2 regions of the Paenibacillus sp. OK060 genome follow, and region 2 is predicted to be linked to the other one. Evidence: a T-box and tRNA genes for the amino acid it is inferred to sense, from the RefSeq annotation. Region 2 holds a T-box; the other holds one or more tRNA genes.
The links. A T-box is a leader RNA that pairs with one kind of tRNA and senses whether it is charged. The one in region 2 lies ahead of leuS (leucine--tRNA ligase), so its partner is inferred to be a tRNA-Leu.

Region 1 (4,735 bases), on a different contig from region 2:
ATTATTGCTTCTGGATGAACCGACAGAAGGTATTCAGCCTTCCATCGTAGAGGACATCCGGCAGGTCATTTTGCAAATTAAGGAAAAGGGTGAGATCTCCATCTTGCTGGTGGAGCAAAGCATTGATTTTGTACGCGGTGCTGCAGATTATATCTATGTAATGGACAAAGGGGCAATTGCACTGCAAGGAGCACCGCGAGAGCTGGATATGTCGCAGTTTGAGCACCATCTGTCTGTCTAGCTAAGGTTCATGGCGTAGGATGAGTTCAGGAGCGTTTGTCCAGAATGTTGGAGTACTTCGGATATAGTCTTCGGATGCAATCCGGGCAGATATCATGAGTGAATTCGGCATGGGTGTGCTTCTCCAAATAACTTTCAACAGAGTTCCAGCTGTCCTGTTCATCCTTAATCTGTTTGCAGACAGCGCAGATGGGAAGCAGTCCACGCAAAGTGCGCACTTCAGACAGAGCCTTCTTCAATTGGCGTTCTGTCTGTTTCTGTTCGGTAACATCCGTGTGTGCAATCAGTGCAAGATCAGACAGCAGGGATGGGTCGGCCTGAATCAATGGGGTGAGTTCCATACGGAACCATCGCTGTTCGCTGTGAGCAGTTTGAACGGAGATATCGTATGTATAACTGTCTTTAAAAGGTGCAGTGATACTTTTCAACTCCTGAACAATCTTCGCATTTTTTGCTTTCTCCTCGCGTAATGTCCACCCCTCTACAAGATGAAGGTAATGAGGCGGTTCAGGTGCTGTTCTGGAGGGGCTTGTTACGCTCTGTTTGGGAAGCAGTTGCCCAAGTCCATGTTGCCAAGCGGTGTTGCAGCTTCGAATGATCCAGTTGTGATCGACGATGATAAGTTGGTGTTGAATGGACTGGAACGATAATCTCTCCAGATCGGATATTAAGTATCTCATGAAATGAGCTCCTCCTTGGCAGAAATCTTATCTTAAATCATCTGGAATTTCCAAGATGTCTGCGACCTGGTTCCTGAACCGGGTTGCTTTGCGGGTACCGTGAATGAGATTGGACAGACGATATGGCGGAATGCCATACTGTTCACAAAATGTCTTTTGGTCGACCTGGAGTTCGGTTAGTCGTCGTTTAATGGCCCATCCGAAAGGAGTCACAGGTTTCTTTTTGTTCAAAAGGGTTCACCCCTCGTTGGAATGTAGTGTTCAGCTGGTTATTCTTGGTGTAAAATATATAGATATGCGAGCTGTATGTTTTATTATATACGCATTTGCGTCATCTAACAATTAAAAAAGACGGAAATAAGTGTATTTTAATGTGTTAAATGGCGTAAATGCGTTAAATAGACAAAATAAATGACATAAAAAACACGCCAGCAATGAGGTTGCGGCGTGTTTTTTTATATTTTACTGTGTGAGGAGGTGGGTTGTGTGAAGAAAAAGGGGATGGGAATTAGGCTCTGTATGCGTGAAGCCCTGCTCCAAGCATGTGAAAGCTTGGAAACAACGTTTTCATGGACAATGAGGTCGGTTGTACCGGTCCATCCGCAGCGGAGGCGCTGACGGTATCCCATTCATGCTCCAGGTCTGCGGCCAGGCGAACCAGCAGGTCCTGGGTTGTATCGGTGTTAAGGGGAATCACTTTGGAGGCTTCGGTTATGCAGGCACTCATGGCTGAATGCAGATAACCAAGGACCGCCTCCTCGACAGGGATTTCGAGGTGGTGGTTAATCCAGGCGTGAACAGTGGGGAGACAGCCAACAGATTCATACTTAGCCAGCGTTTGTTCGAGATGGCTAAAATCAATCCAGGGGTGTAGTGCGCGAGCTAGCTTAATTAGTCGTTTGCCCATAATGGAGGCATGTTCTCTAAGATTGACTGGGGTGCGCTGGACATGAACGAGTTTGTCGATGAGGGCTGTACGCCATGCGTCCTTGTGATCTGCGGCGGTGTATATGCCTTTAATCGCCATACCTTCCAGACGCACGATGCTGGGATGCAATTGACAGCGCATGAATGATTCGAGATCTTCAACACTACGAATGGTACCTTCAGCGATATGGGCATCCATACCGAAGGAATGGGTGAACCCTCCGACCTGGATAGAGGAATCAAGCAGTTTGACATAATCGAGCAGCTTATTCCCACGGTTCACAATCTTTCGCCTCCTACGTTCGTTAAATGTTATGTTAAATAACATTTATACTCCTTTTTGGTTCGCTTTATGTTTGTAAATCCGAATTATATGATATATATATTCACATAAATATCCGCTTTTTGTCAATAGTTTCTTTGTTTTTTGAATATTAAATCTATTTAGTGTTATTTTATATAACTTTATGAGTTACTTTATACTAAGGGATATGAAGGATGGTAATACAAATAAAGTAGAGTGATCGGCCTAATCGGGTATACAAACGGGATTAAATTTAATCATATGCACTTCGTAGGAGAAAATGACGAGATTATACGATTTATGGAAGGAAAAGCGCAGTTAAAATGATATTAAGAAAAATGCTTTACTTTTAAACATGAACCGGGTATAATCAATTTTGTTGCCGATTATTTACGACATGCGGTCGTGGTGGAATGGCAGACACGCTATCTTGAGGGGGTAGTGGGTGTATACCCGTGGAGGTTCGAGTCCTCTCGACCGCATCATAAGAACGATAAAAAAGAAGCTTCCCGTATGGGAAGCTTCTTTTTTTTGTTTTATTTACAGTACAGATGGGCCAGACAAAAAAAGGTCACCCGTTTCCCCTGAATGCATGCTCATTCTGTCTGCTGGGGTCGGATGGCCTTTACTTGTTATTTAAGCAATTCTTTGATGTCCGCTTCAATTTTATCAGGTGTTGTTTTGGGAGCATACCGTTTCAGAACACGTCCGTTCTGATCCACAAGGAATTTGGTGAAGTTCCATTTGATGGCTTTGGAGCCGAGTACGCCTGGCGCTTCTTTGGTAAGGTGCTGGAAAAGAGGGTGAGCGCTTGAACCATTCACATCGATCTTCTCAAACATCGGGAAGCTAACACCATAGTTCATCTGGCAGAACTCGGCAATATCATCAGAAGAGCCTTTTTCCTGTGCAAACTGGTTGCTTGGAAAACCAAGAACTTCGAATGGGGAGTCTTTAAACTTATCCTGAAGCTCTTGCAGACCTTTGAATTGAGGTGTGAGGCCGCATTGGCTTGCTGTATTCACGATAAGCAGTACTTTGTCACGATAGTTGGACATTTCAACTTCCTGACCGCGAAGGGTGTTTACTTTGTAGTCGTAGACTGACATGAAAATCGCCTCCATTTCATATTCTTCTTTCTTCTATTATATTGATTACAATTAAATAATGCAAAATTAATATTGCTTTTTTAACTCAATTTGAAGCTGTCGTGTATGATCTGTGACTGATTTGCTACCTGAATTTCGCTAAAGAGAGAATTAGAGAGCTTTGATGAGATGGGTAGAGAATGGATACGTTGTAAGCGCTATTATTGATGTGAAATGGCAAAAATCCGTCGATTCGGTGATCTGCGCAGACTTTACACCAATATGGCACGGGTGTATGATTCATATCGTAATTCCAATTTAAATTAAATTTTACATGAAAAACGAAACAAACGATAATATCGCTCTGATTAATGATTATAAAAGAACGATGTTTTAATCGCTGAGTTTCCATTCATTCATGGGTGGGAAACGGGGGAACCAACAGGATGAACTGTCCAGGACAGTAGGCATCCATGGGGTGAATTTTCCGGTGACAGCCGGAAATAGGGCGACTCTCGCGCCCGAATCCGTCAGCTAACCTCGTAAGCGTTAAAGGGAGAGGCAACAAGCCGTACGCTGGTTCATAGTGTCTTTTTGCTATGGATTATTGAAGAAGCGTCCGGGAGGCCTTGGTCCCCCACGCTTCTTTTTTGTTGTCTTTTCACGCCAAGGGAGGAACGAATGATGGATAAAGAGATGATCTTAGTGACTGCTCCAAATGAAGCAGGACGTAAATTTATCAAATTGCTGATGTACAAAAAAATGCCGTTTGCCGTTCTGACCAACAGTGCAGGGGAAGAGCGCAGGCTCCGGAGGATTGGTGTGGAGCATGTCATTCGCATGAACACAGCTGCTGCTCAGAAATGGTTTTTGCCGCAAGGTAGTGTCGGCAATGTTTTTATTTTTGAAAATAGCCTAAACCTGACCTGTCGATATTTACAGATCTGCCGCTCCTGGACATCCAAGTCCCTGTGTGTCATTACGGAACAAAGCCACCCCAAAGGGATCTATCGGGGAATGGGAGCAGACCGTATTGTATATTCCTTGAATGGGGAAGTTGGGTTTCTACTGAATGGCTAGTGGCTAGTACTATTCCTGTGATTGATCCAGTGTCAGCTGCCTGTTATAATTGAAATCATAAATAAACGGAAACTTGAGGAGACTCATGCATGTTGGTGGGTCTTCTTTTTTATGGTTTGGGAAATAGGGATATGGATTTCCTGTGGCTAACGAGGAGGAATAGGCGTGCCGGATGTACGTGGAATACAATGGTTGTTCTTTGATGTGGGGGATACGCTCGTGGACGAATGGGAGCCGGTAGATGATATTATCGGTCAGTTCGTTCGTGAAGCTTGTGCGCTTGGTTATCAGGTGGAGATGCAGACGGTGCGAGAACTATTTGCCGCCTCCTACCGAAATTACGAGCAATGGCCGATGAAATTGGCTATTCGTACCCTTATCAGCGACGAGGGGCACCGGGAACAGATACAGGAGAA
Region 2 (4,735 bases):
ATCGTTGATGAAGATCATCAACTGGCTGATCGCTGTGTTGAAACGCAGATGTTCCATATCCTCTGTAACCTTTTTGATTGTCTTGTGTGCAGTCCGCTTGAACTCATCGGTTCCACCATCTGCTGTGATCTTGTCATTAATTGCACCTGTATCTTCATTGATGAACAGACGCCATACACGTGACAGGAAGCGGTGCATGCCCTCAACCCCGTTAGCGTTCCATGGTTTTGTCGCCTCCAGAGGCCCCATGAACATTTCATACAGACGCAATGTATCTGCACCAAATTCATTGACGATCTCATCCGGGTTAATAACATTACCACGGGATTTACTCATCTTCTCATTGTTGGTTCCCAGGATCATCCCTTGGTTGACCAGTTTGTGGAACGGCTCTTTGGTATGCACCACACCCAGATCATACAGCACTTTATGCCAGAAACGAGCGTACAGCAAGTGAAGCACCGCGTGCTCTGCTCCCCCGATATACAGATCAACTGGCAGCCATTGCTGCTGTTTCTCCTGAGAGATCAGTTCCTTGTCATTGTGTGGATCAATAAAGCGCAGGTAATACCAGCAGCTACCTGCCCATTGTGGCATTGTGTTCGTCTCGCGACGTGCTTTCATTCCCGTTTCCGGATCTACGGTGTTAACCCATTCCGTAACATTCGCCAGTGGTGACTCTCCAGTGCCCGAGGGTTTGATCTGGTCAATATCCGGCAGCAGCAAAGGCAGTTGATCTTCCGGCACCGTCTTCATCGTTCCGTCTTCCAGATGCAGAATCGGGATTGGTTCACCCCAGTAACGCTGACGGCTGAACAGCCAATCGCGCAGACGATAGGTTACCTTGCCTTGTCCCTTACCGTTCTCTTCCAACCAGGCAATCATCTTCGCAATCGCTTCTTCGTTGTTCAATCCGTTCAGGAAATCGGAGTTCACATGCGGTCCGTCTCCGGAATACGCTTCTTGTCTCACGTCGCCACCCTGTACAACCTCGATGATGTCCAGACCAAACTGTTTTGCAAACTCCCAGTCACGAGCGTCATGTCCCGGAACAGCCATGATCGCCCCTGTGCCGTATCCAGCCAGAACATAATCGGCGATCCAGATTGGCACCTTCGCTCCGTTTACCGGATTGATTGCATAAGTTCCTGTGAACACACCCGTTTTGTCTTTAGCCAAATCAGTACGTTCCAGATCACTCTTGCGAGCAGCCTGTTCCTGATATGCCTTGATTGCTTCACGCTGTTCAGCTGTTGTAATGACTTCCACTAGCTCATGCTCAGGTGCCAATACAGCATAACTTGCACCAAACAAAGTATCTGCACGTGTCGTAAACACTTTAATAACTTCTTCATGACCCTCAATGGCAAAAGTAACTTCCGCCCCGGTCGATTTGCCGATCCAGTTGCGCTGCATATCCTTAATACTTTCCGACCAGTCCAGCTCTTCCAGGTCTTCCAGCAAACGCTCTGCATATTCTGTAATTCTCAATACCCACTGGCGCATCGGTTTACGAACGACCGGATGTCCACCGCGCTCACTCTTACCGTCGATAACTTCTTCGTTCGCTAGTACCGTTCCCAAAGCTTCGCACCAGTTCACAGGCACTTCATCTACATAAGCCAGGCCTTTATTGTACAACTGGATGAAGATCCATTGCGTCCATTTGTAATAGTCAGGGTCTGTTGTGCTGATCTCCCGATCCCAGTCATATGAGAAACCCAGTGATTTGATCTGGCGACGGAAATTGTCAATATTGCGGAATGTAATATCCCGTGGATGCTCACCAGTATCCAATGCATGCTGCTCAGCAGGCAGGCCGAAAGCGTCCCAACCCATTGGATGCAATACATTGAAACCGCGCATACGTTTGAAACGGGATACGATATCCGTTGCCGTATATCCTTCCGGGTGACCTACGTGCAGGCCTGAGCCGGATGGATACGGAAACATATCTAAGGCATAAAACTTCGGTTTAGCGGGGTCTTCACCCGTTTTAAACGTTTTATTGTCATCCCAGTATTGCTGCCAACTTTTCTCCATGTCTTGTGGCTTATAGCCGTGTTTCGGCTGTTGATTCTCACTCATCTATTGTTCCTCCTCTGGTTATTCGCTTTTATTGCAACAAAAAAACCTCAGCATCCCGTAGCGTTTGCAGCGCTAGGGACGAGAGGTTGAATTCCCGTGGTACCACCCTAGTTAGCGGACGATCGTGCTTCGTCATCCACTCCCTTTGGACCTGTAACGGCGGTTAACCGATGCGGATTTCCATTCCTGAACCCGAGTGTTAATCAGTCGGTTGCAAGATGGTGTAATCACCGCATTTCTCCAAGGCGAGTTCGTGAAATACTGTCAACCGACTTGCACCAAGCGCCGGCTCTCTGTCATGTACAGGATTCACTACTGATCCTTATCATCGAAATATGTATACGATATGATCGGAAACATTATATAAAAAAGCAGCATTAAAGTCAATATTACACTGTCTGTTGAGTATAAGCAATGCTACGCATCAGTATACACCTTAAGACGACTGGAATCGCTTGATTCCTTCTTCTAGATTATCAATCGACCACTGAATGTGTTCCTTGTTATCGTATTGACGATATGGACACTCGATTCTCAGCGCCAGATCAAAATACAGATCATATAAACTTCTTCTTTTTCGTTCACTGTCTGTTGTAACTGCTCTACCATATCCTTTGAGGAATCCCGGTGTATTATTAAAATGACTGAAATAGTGCTCCATTAAAGGATCTGCCCAAAGGGAACGTTCGAAATCGATAATGGCGGTGATTTTCCCCGCCTCTACAAATACATTCCCATCCCACAAATCCCAATGTACAAGCACAGGCTCTTTGACATCATCCAGCACATCCGATTTCTCTTGAATCAAACGCTCCAGTTCCTCATAACGAATCGAAAATTCCACACCCGCTGCTTTGCTATCTGCAAGCATATCATCCATTAGGCTCATGAAAGCTTCTTTCCACGTTGTATAATGCGATTTCTTTGAAGAAAAGTAACCAAACTTCTCTCCTTTAATTTCATTGATCCGACGATTGTATGCACCCAGCTGCTGCTCTATGGATTCCTGCTCTTCTGCACTGTACTGATCTTTGACTTTGTTATACGGCGTTCCTGGCATGTACTCCATAATAAAATATTCTGCCGGAACCAGGGTGAGCGATGGATCATAGGCCAATACCCGAGGAACGGGTACATCCTGAAGTTCTGCCGCGAGTCGTAGTGCTTCAACCTCAGCAACCATGACATGCTGTTCGCAGCGCATCAGCTTAATGCCATTAGAAGGAGCTATTTTGAGTACAACCTTCTGTCCGTCTTTCTTGGTAATAAAGTAAGCGTGGTTTGCCCACCCGTCAATCATCTCTTTGTATTCTTGGACACCTGTGTTAAAGTGCTGCTGCACAATTCTGTCTAATTGTTCGGAAGTAAGCCTTGTTTTGTATGTACTTTCCATTCTGCATCCCACCCAGAATTTAATTTTTCAGGATTCTACTAATTAGAAAACGTTTTCCATCCAACTATTATGGCTTCCTTTAACCCCACTGGCAATAACTTTTATTACATATAAAAAAACATTCTTATAAACAAAGAACTGCCCTTATACATCATAAGGACAGTTCTTTATCTTAATCCTATTTCACGGCTACATAGAATAGACGCTGTGCGCCTTCTCCCGCCTCTTTCCACTCAAAATCAGCATATACACGTACATCTCTGAAGCCAGCCTTCGTGAGCTCCAGCTTCATCCAGTCCGGATCATACGCACGCTGAACATGAACCTCTTCAAACCGTTGGTACATATCCTTGCCGCTCTCAGCCACACGCGAAAAGATACTTAGATGATGCTCAATCTCACACCGTTCATGATCCATATCACAGGTCCAAATATACGATACGGAGCGTTCGTCCAACACAAATGGTTGCTCCTCTTCGTATCGAATAAGGGTATTCGGATGATGTACATCGAACAGGAATGTGCCCTCCGGCTTTAGCATCTCGTAAGTACGCTGAAAGGTACGAACGATATCCTCTTTTTCAAGCAGATAATTCACGCAATCACAGAACGATATCACCGAGTCCACAGGCTCCGGCACTCTCCAGTCCCGCATATCCTGCTGCACCCAGCGGACACTGCCTTCCCGATATAAGCGGTGGCCTTGAGGCGTGGCCTCCATTTTACTGCGTGCAACAGACAGCATGTCCGCTGACAGGTCAATACCTGTAACTTCAAAGCCGGAGTTCACCAGTGGGATCGTAATTGAGCCGGTTCCACAGCCCAGTTCAGCCACACTTTTCGGCATGCCATGCCGTTCCCAAGCCGTTCTCGCAAACCTTATCCAGTCCGGATAAGGCATATCCTCCATTAATTCATCGTACACATAGGCAAATTTCCGGTAAGACATGTCAGGCACCGCACTTTCAATTTCATTTTCGAATCTCTTTTGAACAAAAGAAAAAGCAGGGGCGTCCGGAGTTCACCCAGCCTTGCCCTGCCTTTACTTGTGGATTCAAGCGTATGCTTGATCCATTCTACCCGTTTGTCTACTTGTCCTCGTTCTGATCCTGAAGTACAGACTCTGTCAGATAAGTCCAGTTTTCCTTTTGAGTTACCAGACCATCCTTCATCAGTTTGCCCAAGGCCCGCTTGAAAGCGGATTTACTGATACCAAAACGCTGCTTGATGATGTCCGGCGGGGTTGCATCCGAA

Region 1: it encodes a tRNA-Leu, which carries the amino acid that the T-box ahead of leuS (leucine--tRNA ligase) is inferred to sense. The anticodon was not compared.

What each region holds. Positions count from the first base shown of each region.
Region 1 covers NZ_FNFR01000004.1:580,281-585,015, forward strand. The annotation lists gene urtE (urea ABC transporter ATP-binding subunit UrtE) at 1-241, shown strand, start outside; gene BLS14_RS17785 (nitrogen regulation protein NR(II)) at 267-920, opposite strand; gene BLS14_RS17790 (hypothetical protein) at 948-1,151, opposite strand; gene BLS14_RS17795 (urease accessory protein UreF) at 1,429-2,130, opposite strand; tRNA gene BLS14_RS17800 (tRNA-Leu) at 2,551-2,633, shown strand; partial or broken gene BLS14_RS33585 (hypothetical protein) at 2,740-2,805, shown strand; gene BLS14_RS17810 (glutathione peroxidase) at 2,784-3,260, opposite strand; cyclic di-AMP (ydaO/yuaA leader) riboswitch at 3,628-3,803, shown strand; gene BLS14_RS17815 (HAD family hydrolase) at 3,924-4,319, shown strand; gene BLS14_RS17820 (HAD family hydrolase) at 4,485-4,735, shown strand, end outside.
Region 2 covers NZ_FNFR01000005.1:172,732-177,466, forward strand. The annotation lists gene leuS (leucine--tRNA ligase) at 1-2,088, opposite strand, end outside; T-box leader at 2,160-2,426, opposite strand; gene BLS14_RS19415 (phosphotransferase family protein) at 2,525-3,481, opposite strand; gene BLS14_RS19420 (class I SAM-dependent DNA methyltransferase) at 3,660-4,430, opposite strand; gene BLS14_RS19425 (CvfB family protein) at 4,570-4,735, opposite strand, start outside.